3 regions of the Amycolatopsis sp. NPDC051716 genome follow, and region 1 is predicted to be linked to each of the others. Evidence: riboswitches for the same ligand, from Rfam matches in the RefSeq annotation. Region 1 holds a riboswitch; each other region holds the start of a gene.
The links. A riboswitch is a leader RNA that binds a small molecule or an ion and turns the genes downstream of it on or off. The one in region 1 is predicted to bind thiamine pyrophosphate.
Positions count from the first base shown of each region.

Region 2: another riboswitch for thiamine pyrophosphate. It lies ahead of thiC (phosphomethylpyrimidine synthase ThiC); the one in region 1 lies ahead of AB0M30_RS43300 (thiamine ABC transporter substrate-binding protein).
Region 3: another riboswitch for thiamine pyrophosphate. It lies ahead of thiO (glycine oxidase ThiO); the one in region 1 lies ahead of AB0M30_RS43300 (thiamine ABC transporter substrate-binding protein).

Region 1 is NZ_JBFAZA010000052.1:26,151-32,257, reverse strand. Features, by position in the region: gene ychF (redox-regulated ATPase YchF) at 1-303, shown strand, start outside; gene AB0M30_RS43320 (ArsR family transcriptional regulator) at 359-946, shown strand; gene AB0M30_RS43315 (hypothetical protein) at 946-1,413, shown strand; gene AB0M30_RS43310 (hypothetical protein) at 1,416-1,748, shown strand; gene AB0M30_RS43305 (4a-hydroxytetrahydrobiopterin dehydratase) at 2,156-2,440, opposite strand; TPP riboswitch at 2,473-2,580, shown strand; gene AB0M30_RS43300 (thiamine ABC transporter substrate-binding protein) at 2,600-3,649, shown strand; gene AB0M30_RS43295 (iron ABC transporter permease) at 3,733-5,289, shown strand; gene AB0M30_RS43290 (ABC transporter ATP-binding protein) at 5,289-6,107, shown strand, end outside.
Region 2 is NZ_JBFAZA010000063.1:28,715-34,821, reverse strand. Features, by position in the region: gene AB0M30_RS45715 (glycoside hydrolase family 15 protein) at 1-1,182, opposite strand, end outside; gene AB0M30_RS45710 (trypsin-like peptidase domain-containing protein) at 1,388-2,314, shown strand; TPP riboswitch at 2,348-2,469, shown strand; gene thiC (phosphomethylpyrimidine synthase ThiC) at 2,463-4,100, shown strand; gene thiD (bifunctional hydroxymethylpyrimidine kinase/phosphomethylpyrimidine kinase) at 4,097-4,894, shown strand; gene AB0M30_RS45695 (phosphatidylinositol-specific phospholipase C domain-containing protein) at 4,978-5,988, opposite strand; gene thiD (bifunctional hydroxymethylpyrimidine kinase/phosphomethylpyrimidine kinase) at 6,100-6,107, shown strand, end outside.
Region 3 is NZ_JBFAZA010000063.1:19,374-25,480, reverse strand. Features, by position in the region: gene AB0M30_RS45665 (thiazole synthase) at 1-323, opposite strand, end outside; gene thiS (sulfur carrier protein ThiS) at 325-525, opposite strand; gene thiO (glycine oxidase ThiO) at 525-1,598, opposite strand; TPP riboswitch at 1,593-1,698, opposite strand; gene thiE (thiamine phosphate synthase) at 1,831-2,490, shown strand; gene AB0M30_RS45645 (hypothetical protein) at 2,564-3,313, opposite strand; gene AB0M30_RS45640 (threonine/serine dehydratase) at 3,461-4,411, shown strand; gene AB0M30_RS45635 (MFS transporter) at 4,408-5,931, opposite strand.

The DNA.
Region 1 (6,107 bases):
CCGGGGTTGTACTCCCTGGCCCGCGCGGGTTTCCACACCCTCGGCCTGCAGACGTACCTGACGGCGGGCCCGAAGGAGTCCCGGGCGTGGACGATCCCGCAGGGCGCGACGGCCCCGCAGGCGGCGGGCGTGATCCACACGGACTTCGAGCGCGGCTTCATCAAGGCGGAGATCGTCTCCTACGACGACCTGATGGCGGCGGGTTCGATGGCGGCCGCCCGGGCGGCGGGCAAGGTCCGCATGGAGGGCAAGGACTACGTGATGGCCGATGGCGACGTGGTCGAGTTCCGCTTCAACGTCTGAGTGAGCGTCAACTACTGACTGTTGCTTTCATTGGACGCAGGATATACTGCGTCCAATGAAAACGTCGCCGAGCCTGCTCCCCCTGCTGCGGTCCCGCATGCAGGGTGAGGTGCTGGCGCGGGTCCTGCTGCACCCGGAGCGCGAGTACAGCATCACCGAGCTCGCCGAAGCCTCCGGCGTCACCCCCACGGCCGTGTTGCGCGAGGTCGAACGGCTCGTCGGCGGCGGCATCCTGGAAGACCGGCGGGTCGGCCGGAGCCGGCTCGTCAAAGCCCGCACGGACACCCCGCTCTACCGGCCGTTGAGCGAGGTCATCGCGGTCACCTTCGGGCCGCTGCCGCTGCTCGCCGAGGCCCTGTCCGGGCTGGCGGGCGTGCGGGAGGCCTACATCTACGGGTCCTGGGCCGCGCGCTACCGCGGCGAACCGGGCCCGCCGCCCGGGGACGTCGACGTGCTCGTCGTCGGTTCGCCCGATCCGGACGCGCTCTTCGACCTGGCCGAGGGTGTGTCGCGGCGGCTGGGCCACGAGGTCAACGTGCACCGGATCTCGCCGGAGTCGTGGGCGGCGGACACGGCGGATCCGTTCCTCACCAGCGTGCGCGAACGTCCGCTGGCCCGGCTGAACCTCGACCAGGAGGCCTGATGCCCCAGTGGAACCAAGGGCGTGAGCGGATCGACGCCTTCATGGCCCGCGGCGCCATCGAGCGCGTCCCGGCGTCGCGGGAGGCGGCCGAGGCCGAACTGGCCCGGGCCCGCACCCACCTCGCGTCAGCGCGGCAGCTGCAGGACACCGACCCGGAAGGCGCCTACACGCTGGCCTACGACAGCGCGCGCCGCGCGTTGGCGGCGGTCCTGCAGAACCAGGGCCTGCGGGTGACGAGCCGGGGCGGCCACGTGACCGTCTACGAGGCCGTCCTCGCCCAGCTGGATCCGCCGCTGGGCTCGCTCCTGCGGCCCTTCAACCGGATGCGGGCCCGGCGCAACGAGATCGCCTATCGATCGTCGGAGACTCCGGCGATGACCGCCGAGGACGTGGCGGCCGACGTGCCGAAGGTGCTCGCGCTCATCGAAGTGGCGGAGAAGGCCATCCCGAACATGCCCCGGTACTGATCGTGGCGAGCCCTCGCCCGCTGACGCCGAACGAGCGGACGGCACTGGACACGCTGCTCGCGGCCGACTTCCCCGGTGCCGCGGAACTGCGCGCGCAGGCCACCACGGCCCGGGTGGTCGGCCGCTGCGGCTGCGGCTGCCCCACGATCGACCTCGCCGTGGACGACGCGACCCCGCGCTCGCCGAAGATGGAATCGGTGGCGGTGGAGGCCGACGTCCCGGACGGCGGCCTCATCGTGTTCGTCGACGAAGGCCGCTTGTCGTGCCTCGAGTACTGGTCCACGGCCGACGAGACCCCGGCCGAGTTCCCGCCGCCCGGGCAGATCACCTTGTAGCCCGCCGGACCCGGAGGTCCGGCAGGCTTGGGCGGACTAGCCGAGCAGGCCCAGCACCGCGATCACGATCAGCACCACCGCGGGGGCGAGGGCGTTGATCCAGGCGCGCTGGGCGGGGGTGAGGGCGGCGGTGCTGTTCATGGCGTTTCCTAGGGGCCGAACCGATGCTTCCGCAGGAACAGCGCGCTGATCATGCCGCCCGTTAACAGCTGTGATCGAACTCTCAGCCGTCCAGGTGACGGCGGTTGCGGGCGGTGAACCAGAGCACCCCACCGGCCGCCGCCACCATCGTCGCGAACGCCGCCGTGCCGACCACGATTGCCTGAGTCATCTGTCTCTCCTTCCCGAAGGTTCCGGTAACCGAGAGACGCCGAACCCGGGCGAAGGTGCACTGAGCGTAGCCGAGATCACACCGCGGCGAGCACCGCGTCGATCCGCGACGCCAGGTCGAAGTCCTTCGCCGTCAGGCCGCCTGCCGAGTGCGTGCTGAGCCGGAAGGTCAGCGTGCGCCAGCGGATGTCGATGTCCGGGTGGTGGTCGGCGGCTTCGGCGAGGTCCGCCACCCGGTTCACCACCTCGATCGCCTGGGGGAAGCTCGCCAGCTCCACCTCGCGCGCGATCACCGCGCCGGACCGCGTCCAGTCCGCACCGAGCCGGGCGTCGGCCTCGTCGTCGTTCAAGATTTCCGTCATGTCTCCATGGTCGGCCGTCCTGGACTACGCTGCACGGTTGCCACGGGAGTCCGGTGAGCCGGGCTGAGAGGCGGGGTCACCCGCGACCGTTCGCACCTGACCGGATCATGCCGGCGACGGGAGGGCTTCCCTCCGCGTCGGCGAAGTGCAGGAGGGTAGATGAAACGCAGGGCTGTGCGCGCCGCGACGGCCATCGCCGCCGTCGGTGCCGTCGCCGCGGCGTGCTCGCTGTCGGACGGTGACGGTGGCACGCAGCAGACGCCCACCGTCACCCTCGTGACGCACGATTCGTTCCTGGCGCCGCAGGAGGTGCTCGACGCCTTCCAGAAGCAGTCGGGCATCAAGGTCTCCGTGCTCAAGCAGGGCGACGCCGGTTCGCTGACCAACAAGCTCGTGCTGACGAAGGCGAATCCGATCGGCGACGTCGCGTACGGCGTCGACTCCACCTTCGCCTCGCGGGCGCTCAGCGAAGGCGTCTTCGACTCCTACACCAGCCCGGAAGCCGACCGTGGGCCGCAGCGCTACGCCGTCGACCCCGAGCACCGGCTGTCCGCGGTCGACGTCGGCGACGTCTGCGTCAACGTCGACACGAACTACTTCACCACCAAGGGGATCCCCGCACCGGAGACCTACGACGACCTGGCCGACCCGAAGTACAAGGACCTGCTGGTCGCCGAGGACCCGGCGACGGCGTCGCCCGGGCTGGCGTTCCTCCTCGGCACCGTCGCCAAGTACGGCGACGCCGGCTGGAAGGACTACTGGACGAAGCTGAAGGCCAACGGCGTCAAGGTCGTCAGCGGCTGGGAAGAGGCCTACACCAAGCAGTTCTCCGGCTCGTCCGGCAAGGGGCCGCGGCCGATCGTCGTCTCGTACGCGTCGTCGCCGGCCGCCGAAGTCGGGGACGACGGGAAGCCGCGCACCAAGGCGCTGCTCGACACCTGCTACCGGCAGGTCGAGTACGCCGGCGTGCTGGCGAACGGCAAGCAGGTCGAGAACGCCCGCAAGGTCGTCGACTTCCTGCTCTCGCAGCAGTTCCAGGCCACGGTCGCGGCCAACATGTACGTCTACCCGGCGCGCCAGGGCGTCGACCTGCCCGCGGGCTGGGCGCAGGTGGCCCCGCTGCCGCAGAGGCCGCAGGCGCTGCCCGCGGACCAGGTGCAGGCCGGACGCGAGAAGTGGATCGGCGAATGGCGCACGCTCCTGCAGTGAGCTCCGAGGCTCCACCGCGGAGTCCCGGGAAAGCGACAGCGCCACCGCGGACCGCTCGCGGGCTCGGCCTGGCGCTGCTCGGGCTGGCCCCGATCGGGTTCCTGGTGGTGTTCTTCGCCTGGCCGGTGCTGGCGATCATCGGACGCGGGTTCGCCGCGGGCGGGCTCGACGTCGTGCTCGGCGACGCGCGGACCTGGCAGCTGGCCGGGTTCACCGTCGCGAGCGCGGCCGCGTCGACGGTGGTCGCGGTGCTGGCCGGGCTGCCGGTGGCGTTCCTGCTGGCCCGGGTGCGGCTGCCCGGCGTCGGCCTGGCCCGGACGCTGGTGCTGGTGCCGTTCGTGCTGCCGACCGTGGTCGTCGGGCTGGCGTTCCGGGCGCTGTGGCCGGACGGCGGCGTGCTGCCGATCGTGCTGGCCAACGCCTTCTTCAACGTCGCCGTCGTCGCGCGGACCGTCGCCGGGCTGTGGGCGCGGCTCGATTCGCGGACGACCGACGCCGCCCGCGCGCTCGGCGCGTCGCCGTGGCGGGCCTTCCGGTCGGTGACGCTGCCCGCGCTGGCACCCGCGGTCGCGTCCGCCGCGGCCGTCGTGTTCCTCTTCTGCGCCACCAGCTTCGGGGTCGTCCTGATCCTGGGCGGGGCGCGCTACCGGACCCTGGAAACCGAGATCTACCTGCGGACGGTCGACCTGCTGGACCTTTCGGGCGCGGCCGCGCTCTCGCTGATCCAGTTCGCGGCCGTGGTCGCCGCGCTGGTCCTCGGCGGGCTGGCGCGGCGGCGCAAGGAGGGCGCCCGGATCGGCTCCGGCGGAGCACGGCCGCCGAGGGGCGGCGAGTGGTGGATCGTCGGTGCCGCGGGGGTCGTCCTCGCGTTGCTGGTGACACCGATCGTCGCGCTCCTCGCCGAATCGGTGTCCACAGAGGACGGCTGGAGCCTCGCCGGGTACCGGGCCCTGACGAGCACCGGCGAGAAGGGCGCACTTCAGGTGTCCGGCTGGGACGCCGCGCTGAACTCGCTCAAGGTGGCGATCGACGCGACGTTGCTCGCGCTGGTCGTCGGCGTGCTCGCGTCCGTCGTCCTCGTGGCGCTGCGGCGCTCGCCCGCCAAAGCCGCGCGCGGGCTGGGCGAGACGATGGACGCCGTGCTGATGCTGCCGCTCGGGGTGTCCGCGGTGACCGTCGGGTTCGGCTACCTGGTGACGCTCGACGCGCTGCCCGGCGACCTGCGGACCTCGCCCTACCTGGTGCCGCTGGCCCAGGCACTGGTGATCATCCCGCTGATCGTGCGGATGGTGCTGCCGGTGCTGCGCTCGGTCGACGTCCGGCTGCGGCAGGCCGCCTCGACGCTCGGGGCGAGCCCGCTGCGGGTGTGGCGGGAGATCGACCTGCCGCTGACGCTGCGGCCGCTGGTCGCGGCGGCGGGCTTCGGGTTCGTCGTGGCTCTCGGCGAATTCGGCGCGACGAGCTTCCTCGCCCGGCCCACGGCGCCGACGCTGCCGGTCGCGGTCGCGACGTTGATGGCGCGCCCGGGTGAGCTGAACAACCAGATGGCCTATGCGGCGTGCGCGTTGCTGATGCTCGTGACGGTGCTGGCGGTCGCGCTGATCGACCGGCTCGGGCGCGACGGGGTGGGAGAGTTCTGATGGCGTTGTCGGTGCGGGACCTGACCGTCCACTACGGATCGTTCGCGGCGGTGCGCGACGCCCGGCTGGACATCGCCGACGGCGAGGTGCTGGCGCTGCTCGGCCCGTCGGGCTCGGGCAAGTCGACGCTGCTGCGCGCGATCACCGGCCTCGAGCCGTCGGCGCGCGGCTCGGTGAGCTGGGACGGCGAGGACCTCGGCGCGGTCCCGGTCCACCGGCGCGGCTTCGGCCTGGTGTTCCAGGACGGCCAGCTGTTCGCCCACCGCGACGTCGCCGCGAACATCGCGTTCGGCCTGCGGATGCACGGCGTGCCGCGCGCGCAGTGGGCGCCGCGGGTCGCCGAGCTGCTGGAGCTGGTGGGCCTCGCCGGCTTCGAGAAACGGCGGGTGACGGAGCTGTCCGGCGGCCAGGCCCAGCGGGTGGCGCTGGCCCGGGCGCTGGCGCCGAAGCCGCGGCTGCTGCTGCTCGACGAGCCACTGTCCGGTTTGGACGCGGGACTGCGTGAGCAGCTGGCGATCGACCTGGCGGACCTGTTGCGGCGCAGCAAGATCACCGCGCTGCTGGTGACGCACGACCAGGAGGAGGCGTTCACGCTGGCCGACCGCGTGGCGGTGCTCGACGCGGGGGAGGTCCGCCAGGAAGGTGCGGTCCGGCGGGTGTGGCGGAATCCGGCGGACGACGACGTGGCCCGCTTCCTCGGCGTGACGACGTTCGCCGACGGTGTGGCCGCGGCCGGGCACGTGCACACGGAGCTGGGGGACCTGGAACTCCCGGACGCCGCCGACGGCCCGGTGCGGCTGGGGTTGCGGCCGCACGCG
Region 2 (6,107 bases), on a different contig from region 1:
GCGGCTGTTCTGCGGCAGGTGCCCGTCGGCCTGCTGCTGCGTGCCGAACATGTAGCTCACCGCGCGGTTCGCGGCGGCCGTGTCGCCGCCCGCGGCCAAGCCGGTCGCGATCTGGTAGAGGTCACGCGGCCAGACCAGGTGGTAGGTGCCCGACGGCGACCACTCCGGGTCGTTGTTCCCGAACCGCCACGGCATGCTCGGCGACGCGATGAAGGCACCGGGGTGGTGCTTGTCCTCGCTGGCGGCGAGCGTCAGCATCGACGCCTTGTAGAGGTCACGTTCGGCGTCGGTCTTCAGCGACGACGGCGGCCGGCTGACCCCGCGCAGGTACTGCTGCCAGCCGCGGTCGTAGGCGCGCGCGATGTCGCGGAAGCCGCGCCGCTGCGACGCCTGCGCGCTCTTGAGCGCGTCGGCGGCCTTCGCACCCATGCCGAGGGCGACGGTGACGTGCCGGTTGCGGACGCCGTCGGCGTTCGTCCGGCCGGTCAGCACGACGTTGCCCTTGGCCGCGGTGTCGTACCGGTCGAGCTTGAAGGTCTTGGCGAGCTGGGTGTTCCCGTCGGAGGCACCCGCGTAGCCGACGCTGGTCGTGGTGAACGCGGGCTGCGCGGTGAGCGCGGCGGCGTTCGTGGCGTCCTGCGCGGTGACGGCGTCCCCCTGGCGGGCGGCCGAGTCGTCGGAGCCGTCGTTGGTGAGGTCCGGGTCGGCGACCGCGTAGAGCTGGTAGGGCCGCCCGGTGAGCGACTGGAAATCGACGTCCACCAGCACGGTCGTGGCGGCCGGGTCGGTGACGTAGGTCTTGCGGAGGCGCCAGCGGTGCTGGTCGTCGGTGATGGTCTGCTCGTACGTCAGGCTGTCGTCGTCGGTCCGCCGGACCTGCTGGGACTTCGCCGAGTAGTCGGTGACGGCGAAGCTGCGGCCGTCCGTGACGACGAAGTCCATCGAGCGGACGCTGGGCGTCGACAGGTCCGGGTAGTAGACCTCGGACAGCTGGCCGCCCTGGAGGGTGAACCAGACGTTGCTGGACCGGTCGTGCGCGGTCCCGAAACCGGTCTTGTTCGCGGGTAGCCAGCTGGGATGGGTCCCGGGGGCACCGGGAGCCTCCCCCTGCGCCGCCGCGGTCGCCGGGATCAGGCCGGTGACCAGCAGCCCGGCGAGGGCGCCGAAGATGAGTTTGCGCATATCAACCCCACAGAAAAGTCGCCTCTGCACCGTTACAGAAAGGCGCCTGGCAGTCTGCCGCCGATTTCTGCCCGATGCATGGGCTGATCCGGTGAACCACTGACCGTCACTGGTCCACCGGGCCGGTTCACCAGCAGCGAACGGACTTCCGGCCGAACCGGGCGCAAGATTGTAGTACCTGCAACGCTGTAATCGAGGTATCTCCATGGACGAGGCGATGGACGCCTACTCGCGCGCGGTCAGCACGGTCGCCAAGACCGTTACCCCGCACGTCGCCGGGGTGCAGCTCGCGCGGGGCAGTGGCTCGGCCGTCGTCTTCGCCGAGGACGGCCACCTGCTCACCGACGCCCACGTCGTCAGCGACCACCGGCGCGGGGTCGCCACCTTCGCCGACGGCAGCGAAGTGCCCTTCGACGTCGTCGGCGCCGATCCGCTGTCCGATCTCGCCGTGCTGCGGGCGCGGGGCGCGACGCCGGCCGCGGCTGTTCTGGGCGACGCCGACCGGCTCGTCGTCGGGCAGCTCGTCGTCGCGGTCGGGAACCCGCTCGGCTTCTCCGGGACCGTCACCGCCGGGGTCGTCAGCGCCCTCGGCCGCGCGCTGCCGGTCCGGCAGGGGCGCACCACCCGCGTGATCGAGGACGTCATCCAGACCGACGCCGCCCTCAACCCCGGCAACTCCGGCGGCGCGCTCGCCGACTCCGCCGGCCGGGTCGTCGGCATCAACACCGCGGTCGCCGGGATCGGGCTCGGGCTCGCGGTGCCGATCAACACGACCACGCGGCGGATCATCGACACGCTCGTCGTCGAAGGCCGGGTGCGGCGCGCGTACCTCGGCGTCGTCGGCGTGCCCGCGCCGCTGCCGGACGACATCGCCGAGCGCACCGGGCAGCGCGCCGGGCTACGGGTGCGCGAAGTCGTGTCCGGCGGCCCGGCCGACCGGGCCGGCCTGCGCGCCGGCGACCTCGTGCTGACCGTCGGGCGCACCCGCGTCTCGGACGCCCAAGGCATCCAGCGGCAGCTGTTCGCGGAAGTGATCGGCACCGCACTGCCGATCACCGTGCTGCGCAACGGCGCCATGGTCGACGTCTACGCCACCCCGGCCGAACTGGTCGGGCGAGGTCACCTGACTTGAGTATCGCGCTTCGGCGTGGCATGGTCGGTGGCACAACACCAACGCGGGAGCTCGCGCCATGGCGGGCTGAGAGGGTGACTTGCGTTTCGCAGGCGTCACCGACCGCATGAACCTGACCGGGTAATGCCGGCGTAGGGAGTGAAAGTCGTTGACGACGCTCGAAAACCATGCTGCCGTAAAGGTGACCACCGGACCGATCACCGGTTCGCACAAGGCCTACCAGCAGACCGAATCCGGACTCCGCGTCCCCGTGCGGCGGATCGATCTTTCCAACGGGGAACAGTTCGACGTCTACGACACCTCCGGCCCGTACACGGATCCGGACGTGGAGATCGACGTCCACAGTGGACTTCACCGGCTGCGGGCCGGCTGGGCCGACGGGCGGGAGCACAACACCCAGCTCGGGTGGGCCAAACAGGGTGTCATCACCCGCGAGATGGAGTACATCGCCGCACGGGAACGGGTTTCGCCCGAATTCGTGCGCGACGAGGTCGCCCGCGGCCGCGCGGTGATCCCGGCCAACCGCAAGCACCCCGAGACCGAGCCGATGATCATCGGCAAGAACTTCCTGGTGAAGATCAACGCCAACATGGGCAACTCGGCCGTGTGGTCGTCGGTCGAGGAAGAGGTCGACAAGATGGTGTGGGCGACCCGCTGGGGCGCCGACACGATCATGGACCTCTCCACCGGCAAGCGGATCCACGAGACGCGGGAGTGGATCATCCGCAACTCGCCGGTACCGGTCGGCACCGTGCCGATCTACCAGGCGCTGGAAAAGGTCGACGGCGAACCGGAAAAGCTGTCGTGGGAGGTGTACCGCGACACCATCATCGAGCAGTGCGAACAGGGTGTCGACTACGTCACCGTGCACGCCGGTGTGCTGCTGCGCTACATCCCGCTGACCGCGCGGCGCGTCACCGGCATCGTCAGCCGCGGCGGGTCGATCATGGCCGCGTGGTGCCTCGCGCACCACCAAGAGTCCTTTTTGTACACGCACTTCGAAGAACTCTGCGAGATCCTCCGGCAGTACGACGTCACGTTCTCCCTCGGTGACGGCCTGCGCCCGGGCTCGATCGCCGACGCCAACGACCGCGCCCAGTTCGCCGAGCTGGAAACCCTCGGCGAGCTGACGCACATCGCGCGCTCGCACGACGTCCAGGTGATGATCGAGGGCCCCGGCCACGTGCCGATGCACAAGATCAAGGAGAACGTGGAGCTCGAGGAAAAGCTCTGCGGCGAGGCGCCGTTCTACACCCTCGGTCCACTCGCGACGGACATCGCGCCGGCGTACGACCACATCACGTCGGCCATCGGCGCGGCGCAGATCGGCTGGTACGGCACGGCGATGCTGTGTTACGTGACGCCGAAGGAGCACCTCGGCCTGCCCAACCGCGACGACGTCAAGACCGGTGTGATCACGTACAAGATCGCCGCGCACGCCGCGGATCTGGCCAAGGGGCACAAGTACGCGCAGGAATGGGACGACGAGCTGTCGAAGGCGCGGTTCGAGTTCCGCTGGAACGACCAGTTCAACCTGTCGCTCGACCCGGACACCGCGCGCTCGTTCCACGACGAGACGCTGCCCGCCGAGCCGGCCAAGACCGCGCACTTCTGCTCGATGTGCGGCCCGAAGTTCTGCTCGATGCGGATCACGCAGGACGTCCGCAAGTACGCCGAGGAACACGGTCTGTCCACTGTGGAGGCGATCGAGGCCGGCATGGCTTCGAAGTCGGCGGAGTTCACCGAGTCCGGCGGCCAGGTTTATCTGCCGGTGGTGCAGCCGTGACACCGAGGACCGCCCTCACCATCGCCGGCTCGGACTCCGGCGGTGGTGCGGGCATCCAGGCCGACTTGCGGACCTTCTTCGCGCACGGGGTGCACGGGCTAGTCGCGCTGACGGCGGTCACCGTGCAGAACTCGCTGGGTGTGCAGGGTTTCACGGAGATCCCGGCCGACGTCGTCACCGCGCAGATCAAGGCGGTGGCGTCGGACATGGGCGTCAACGCCGCGAAGACGGGCATGCTGGCGACGGCCGAGATCATCCGATCGGTGGCGAAGACCCTGGACGAGGTCGAGGTCGGCCCGTTCGTGGTCGACCCGGTCGCGGCCTCGATGACGGGTGACCCGCTGCTGCGCGAGGACGCCCTGGAGGCGATCCGCACGGAGCTGTTCCCGCGCGCGACGCTGATCACGCCGAACCTCGACGAAGTCCGGTTGCTGACGGGCGTTTCGGTCGTGGACCCGGCTTCGCAGCGTTCGGCCGCCGAAGCTTTGCTGGAGTTCGGCTCGCGGTGGGTCCTGGTGAAGGGCGGCCACATGCAGGGGACGGCCGACTGCGTGGACCTGCTCTCGGACGGCCGCGAGTTCATCGAATTGAGCGGCCCGCGGTACGAGACGGAGAACACCCACGGCGGCGGGGACACGTTGGCGTCGGCGATCACGGCGTCGCTGGCGAAGGGCGCTTCGGTGCCGGACGCCGTGGCGGCGGGGAAGAAGTTCATCGAGCGGTGTGTGGCAGAGGCCTACCCGCTGGGCGCTGGGGTGGGGCCGGTCTCGCCGTTCTGGGTGCTGGACCGGTAAAGCGCGCGTGGACCGGGTACCGGCCGCGGCGGGCTGGCCGGCTCCGTCGGATCGATCGAAGCCGGCCGGCCCGTGCTGATCGGCTAACCGCGGGCGAGCACCTGCGGCAGCACCGTGGTGAGCCCGGTCCAGTCCGCGGTGACCACCGACGCGTGCTGCTTCGCCAGGTCGGCGACGCGCTGGTTGGCCTGGTCGACCGTCGGGTTGTGGCCGTCGATGGCCGGCGCGACGTTCTGCGCGTCGGTCATCACGACGTAGTAGTGGTTGGCGTCGTACCACCACGGCCCGGTCTGGGTCACCCACGCGTTCGCGTCGCCGTCGAAGACCACGAACCACGGCTTGAGGTCGGCGGTGTACTTGTCCCGCGGGTCACCGCCGGCCGCGCCGTGCACGGTCGGGAAGATGTTCGCGTCGCCGAGTTTGCCGGCGTTCTTCAGGCCGACCAGGTAGCGCGCGTATTCGACGTCGGTCTTCAGCGTGTCGGTCGGGTTGCCCTCCTCGACCGTGCCCGGGATGACCTCGGTGATCACCCGGCCCCGCAACGCGTCCACGGACGGCCAGTTGTCCGCTTTGGCCGCGTCGTCGAGCGTCGCGTAGCTCCCGAGCAGCTCGGCCGGGCGGAACGCGACGCTGCCGAGGTGCGAGCGGAAGGTGGCGTCCAGTTCGTCCGGGCCCAGGCCGGTGTTGTCCGAGAAGCCGGTCTTCATTTCCAGCTTGAGCGTGATCGGCGTGTGCCCGGGGTGGGCGGCCAGCCAGATCCGGATGTCGTCGAGGCAGTACTCGAGGTTCTTGTTCTTCCCGCCGGAGTACAGCTGCGACGCCGAAGTCGCGGCGACGCAGTTGTTCTGGTTCCCCAGCGGGTTCGAGTGGCTGACCTTCCATTCGTGGGTGAAGAAGTCCGGCCAGACGTCGAGCTCGATCAGCGACGACCCGGCGTCGAGGGACCGGGCGAGGTAGTCGTAGGCCGCCGGGTCGTACGTGTTGTGCACGCCGACGGTGGTGACGTGGGAGAGCTTGGGACTGTCCGCGCTGGCGGCGGTCGCTCCGGAGAGCGTGAGAGCAGCAGTGAGGAGGACCACCGAGAAGAGCTTCATCCAGGCTCCTTCGCCCGTGAACTGGTGAGTAGCCCCCACAATGTGCCACCGTGGTTGACTGTTGATGAAGCAAAAGCGGCCGATTGGCCTAGACCAGAAGTCGGGAAGACCATGATCCC
Region 3 (6,107 bases), on a different contig from region 1:
AGCGTCCGGTCGTCGGCGTGGACTTCGAGCTTGATGAGATCGGTCTCCAGCGCCTCCCGCGCGAGCTGCGCGGTGAGCACGGCCTCGGCGGCCGTCCGGCAGCCCGCCGTGTTCGGCAGCAGTTCGATGCCGAGCCGTTTCAGGAGTTCGAGGACGCCGGAGCCGCCTTCGGCGTCGGCGCGGCGCATGGCGACGGTGGTCAGCTCGGTGCCGGACGCCACCAGCGCGCGTTCCAGGACGGCGAGGTTGGCCGCGCCGCCGGTGCCGATGATCAGCCGGGACGTCAGCTTGCAGGGGCCGATGACCAGTGGCGCTTCGTCCATTTCAGCCTCCCTGGACCGCGGTGAGCACGTCGACGCCCGCCCCCTTGGGCACGGCGGTGGCCGCCCAGTCGGCGCGGCGGACGACGACGCCGTCGACCGCGACGGCGATCCCGGGCCGCTGCCCGCCGGTGGCGTCGAGGACGTCGGCGACGGTGGCGCCGTCCGGGAACGCCGTCCACTCGCCGTTGAGCTTGATCTCCATCACACGTGCTCCTTCTGGTGCAGGCGGGCGGGGGACGCGGCCGCGGTGCCTTCGGGCGGCTCGTCCCCGTCGAGCCAGGCGACCACGGCGTCCGCGGTCACCGGGGCCATCAGCAGGCCGTTGCGGTGGTGCCCGGTCGCGGCGAAGACGCCGTCGTCCAGGACGCCCAGGTACGGCAGCGCGTCCCGGCTGCCCGCCCGCAGGCCGGCGGCGGTCTCGGTCAGCTCGTACTCGGTGATCGCGGGGAAGACGCGTTCGGCGCCTTCGAGCAGCTCGCGCACGCCGCGGGCGGTGACGGCCCGGTCGAACCCGGCCTCGTATTGGGTGGCGCCGAGGACCAGCTCCTGGTCAGCGCGCGGGACGAGGTAGATCGGGCGGCCTTCGACGACGGCCCGGACGGTGTGCGTGGGTGGCGGCAGGCAGCCGCGACGGGGCTTGAGCCGGAGGATTTCGCCCTTGAGCGGGCGGACGGCGCCGGCGAGCAGCGGGTGCAGCCGCCCGGTCCAGGCGCCCGCGGCGAGCACGACGGCTTCGGCGTCCGGGAGTTCTTCGACGCGCTCGCGCACGAACCGGACTTGCTGGCCGACGCAGGCCGCGTACAGCGCGTCGAGCAGTTTCCGGTTGTCCACGGCCAGGTCGCCGGGCACGTGGAGTCCACTTCGGACGGACCCGGTACCGGGTTCGAGCCGCTTGACCTCCCGCCCGGTGAGCCGCTCGGCCGCGCGGCCGAGCGAGTGCAGGTGACCGGCCAGGATGTCCAGGTAGCCGGCGTCGGCGCTGTCGAAGGCGACGACGAGCGTCCCGTGCCCGGCCAGCCCCGGGTCGAAGCCCTCTTCCGCCAGGTCACGCGCGAACCCGGGCCACCGCTTCAGCGAGGCTTCGCCGAGGCGGAGGACGTCCTCCTCGCCCGGCCACGCCTCGGTGACGGGGGCGAGCATGCCCCCGGCCAGCCAGGACGCCCCGCCGCGCGCGGGTTCGGGGTCGTAGACGGTCACTTCGCGGCCGGTGCGCGCGGCGCGCCACGCGGCGGACAGGCCGATCACGCCGCCGCCCACCACTGCCAGGTTCGTCATGGGAATCACGCTCCCTGCGCCGGCATGACCCGGATCAGGTTCCACGGTCGGAGCGGCAGCTCCCTCTCAGCCCGTGCCTCGGGCTCCCGTGCGGACACCTCCACCTTACTGTGCCGTTCGTTGATAATCCAACCGCAGTCACGGCCGGATGCCTTTCGCGGCAACCGCACCTGCCGCTTGCGGGGCGGCCTTCTTCGGTCGGATTGTCAACGCGCGCGGTACGGTCGCCGCTATGCCCGCCCTCTCCGGTGACAAGATCCGCGCCCGCCTCGACGGCGCGCGCCTGTACCTGTGCACGGACGCCCGCACCGACCGTGGCGACCTGGCCGCCTTCGCCGACGCGGCCCTGGCGGGCGGCGTCGACATCATCCAGCTGCGCGACAAAACCGGTGCGCTGGAGGCGGCCGGCGAGATCGCGGCGCTGGAGGTGCTGGCGGAGGCGTGTGCCCGCCACGGGGCGTTGCTGTCGGTGAACGACCGGGCCGACGTGGCGCTGGCCGTCGGGGCCGACGTGCTGCACCTGGGCCAGGACGACATCCCGGTGCCGCTGGCCCGCCGGATCCTGGGCGACGAGGTGGTGATCGGCCGCTCGACGCACTCGCTCGACCAGGCCCTCGCGGCGGCCGCGGAGCCCGGGGTGGACTACTTCTGCACGGGCCCGTGCTGGCCGACGCCGACCAAGCCGGGCCGCCCGGCACCGGGCCTGGACCTGGTGCGCGCGACGGCGGCCTGGACCCCCGACCGGCCCTGGTTCGCCATCGGCGGCATCGACGGGCCGCGGCTCCCGGAAGTCCTCGACGCGGGAGCGTCCCGGATCGTGGTGGTCCGGGCGATCACCGAGGCCGAGGACCCCGAGGCCGCGGCGCGCGAACTGCGAGCCCGCCTGCCCTGACCTCGAACTCGCCGATGCCGCGAATGACTCATTCGGGACGTCCGAGGTCCCGAATGAGTCATTGGGGACGCTGCTACGGGGTCGGCGTCGTCGCCACGCCCTTGCTGGTCGGCGGGGTCGCCGAGGTCGCCGGCGCCGAGGCCGACGGCTGGGCGGTCGTCGTGCTCGGGGTGGTCGTCGGGGTCTCCGACGACGTCGCCGGGGCGGTCGAACTCGTCGAAGGCGGCGTTGCCGTCGTCTCCGTCGGGGACACCTGCGTGTCGTTCGCCGAGGTCGGCGGGGTCGTCGACGGCGTCTGGTCCGGGTGGCCGCCGCCGCCCGTGAAGATCTTGCCGAGGCTCGGGCCCGTGCCGCCGCCGATCTGGGTGCCCGTCGCCGACTCGAAGCCGACGATCGACAGGATCGCCACCGCGAACGCCGCCAGGCTCGTGGCGATGATCAGCGGCCAGCGCAGCTTCCGCAGCCGCGCGGACAGCCGTGACGGCTCCTCCTCCGGCGGTTTCAGCTGGACCGTGGGCTGGTCGGTGATCGGCACGTCCGACGGCTCGTCGGCCGGTCCCCGCCGCCGGATGCCCGACGTCGCCAGCTGGCGCGCCCTGAGCGCCGCCTCGCGGGTGCGCTGCAGCGAGCGCAGGTACAGCTCGCTGCCGACCGTCGACACCACGCTCGCCACGCCGGCGCCGACCACCGTGCCCGCCACGCCCAGTGTCGAGCCGAGCAGCGCCGCGGTCACCGCCGCCAGCGCCGCCGCCAGAACCTGCGCGATCCGCAGGCCCGATTTCTCTTCTTTCGCTTCCGAAGCCGCTACGTTCTCCTTGCTCATGATCCCGATCTAGGTAGTCCGTGTTCTCCCCTGTCCAACGTCTGAGGCGCATGAGGCACTCCCCTCGTTGCCGCAGCGTGAGGAGGACCACTCTCTATGTCCATAATGGACACTCCGGGTCGAACGTTTTCTTGACATACTCGGCACATGGAACTGGTGACGATCTCTGACATCGAGGCCGCCGCGAAGCGCGTCGAAGATGTCGCCGTACGCACGCCTCTGCTGCTCCAAACCTGGGATCCCCGCGAAACCCTGTGGCTTAAACCCGAAAGCCTGCAACCGGTCGGGGCGTTCAAGGTGCGCGGCGCGTTCAACGCCATCGCCGCCCTCGACGACGCGGCCCGCGCCCGCGGCGTCATCGCGTACTCCAGCGGCAACCACGCGCAGGCAGTCGCGTACGCGGCGCAGCGGTACGGCGTGCCCGCGGTGATCGTCGTGCCGGACGTCGCGCCGCGGATCAAGGTCGAGGCCACCCGCGCGTACGGCGCCGAGGTGATCGAGGTGCCGATCGGCGAACACGAGGGCAAAGCGCGCGAACTGGCCATCGAACGCGGGCTGACCCTCATCCCGCCGTTCGATCACGCGGCCATCATCGCCGGCCAGGGCACGGCGGGCCTGGAGATCGCCGAGGACCTGCCGGACGTCGACGTCGTGCTGGTGCCGATCAGCGGCGGCGGCCTGGCGGCCGGCGTCGGCACCGCGATCAGGGCCCGCTGCCCGCGGGCGCACGTGATCGGCGTCGAGCCCGCGCTGGCCGCGGACGTCGCCGACAGCCTCCGGCAGGGCCGGCTGGTCCGGTGGCCGCAGGCCGACCGCGCCAAGACGATCGCCGACGGCCTGCGCTCGCAACCGTCGGAATTGACGTTCGCCCATTTGCGGGAAGTCGTCGACCGGATGGTGACGGTGACCGAGGACGAGATCCGCGAGGCCGTCCGCGTCCTCGCCCGCAAGGCCCGGCTGGTGGCCGAGCCCAGCGGCGCGGTGACGACGGCGGCGTACCTCTTCCACGCCGGAGAGCTGCCGGCCGGGAAGACCGTCGCGCTGGTCTCGGGCGGCAACGCGGACCCGGCGCTGTTCGCCGAGATCCTCGCGGGTTAGGAGCCGGCGACCGGGGTCCCGCCGCGGCGGACGTGCGTCGGCGGGCCCTCGACGCCGCAGTGGTAGCACTTGCCCAGGTGGGGGCAGTCATCGTCGGGCTTGGCCTCCGCCGGGGGCGCGAGGACGCCGTTGTGGATGCCCAGCGCGATCAGGCCACCGGCGATCGCCAGCACCGCGCAGATGACCAGCGCCGTCCGCCAGCCCGCCGTCAGCGCGACCGGGTCGGTGTACGCCTCGCCGGTCAGCCCGGCCGCGGCGGGCAGCACCGCCACCGCCAGCAGGCCGCCCGAGCGGGCGATGGCGTTGTTGACGCCGGACGCGACACCGGCGTAGCGGTCCGGGGCCGCGGCGAGCACCGTCGCGGTCACCGGGGCCACGACCGTCGCCAGGCCGAGCCCGAACACCACGACCGCGGGCAGCACCGTGCCGAGGTAGGACGCGCCGGGCGCGATGCGCAGCATCAGCAGCATCCCGATGCCGACGACGATCGGGCCCACCACCAGCTGCGCCCGCGGGCCGATGCGCTGCGCGAGCGCGCCGGAGCGGCCCGAGAGCAGCAGCATGATCACCGTCAGCGGCAGGCCGGCCAGCCCGGACGCGGTCGGCGAGTAACCGAGCGAGACCTGCAGCTGCATGACCAGCAGCATCATCACGCCGCCGAGGGCGGCGTAGACGACGAAGGTCAGCGCGTTCGAGAGCGTGAACGTGCGGTCGCGGAACAGCGACGGCGGCACGAGCGGCTCCGCCGACCGGCGCTGGACGGCGACGAACGCGGCCAGCCCCGCGATCCCCAGCAGGCCCGCGACCAGCACGATCGGGTCGCCGACGCCACGGGCGGGCGCCTCCACCAGCGCACCGGTGATCCCGGCCAGGCCGAGGGCGCCCAGAGCGGCGGCCCCGAAGTCCGGGTGCCCGGTGGCGTCCGGGTCACGCGATTCGGGGACGAACTTCCGCGCCATGAGCACCACCACGACCGCGATCGGCACGTTGATGAGGAACGCCAGCCGCCACGACCAGACCTGCACGAGGAAGCCGCCGAGCAGGGGTCCGGCGGCGGCCGCGATGCCGCCGAGGCCGGACCAGGCGCCGATCGCGCGGGAGCGGGCGTCGTGCACGAAGGACGCCTGGAGGATCGCGAGCGACCCGGGTGTCAGGAGCGCGCCGCCGATGCCCTGCAGGATCCGCATCGCGACGAGCATCTCGGTGGACGTCGCGGCCGCGCACAGGCCGGACGCGACGCCGAACCAGACCACGCCGACGAGGTACATGCGGCGCCGGCCGTACCGGTCGCCGAGCGAACCGGCAACGAGGATCAGCGCGGCGAGCGCCAGCAGGTAGCCGTCGAGGATCCACTGGAGCCCCGCGACGGAGGCGTTGAGTTCGGCGCCGATGCGGGGCAGGGCGACGTTGACGATCGTGCCGTCGAGCATCGCCATGCCGGAGCCGAGGATGGTGGTCGCGAGGACACCGCGCGCGGCGCCGGTCCCCCATCGGATCCCGGTGTCTTCAGTGGCAGTCACCCTGAGAACCTTATTCAGCCGTCGGTCGGCGCAACAGTCACCGCAGGTGCGCGACCGGCGGTCCGTTGCGCCGACCTAACCAGAATAAGGTTCTCACTTCACCTTGACCGGGGACCGCCGTCAACCCGGCCCTCGTGAGTGGCAAAGCGGGTTCTAACCCGCCTTACCACTCACGA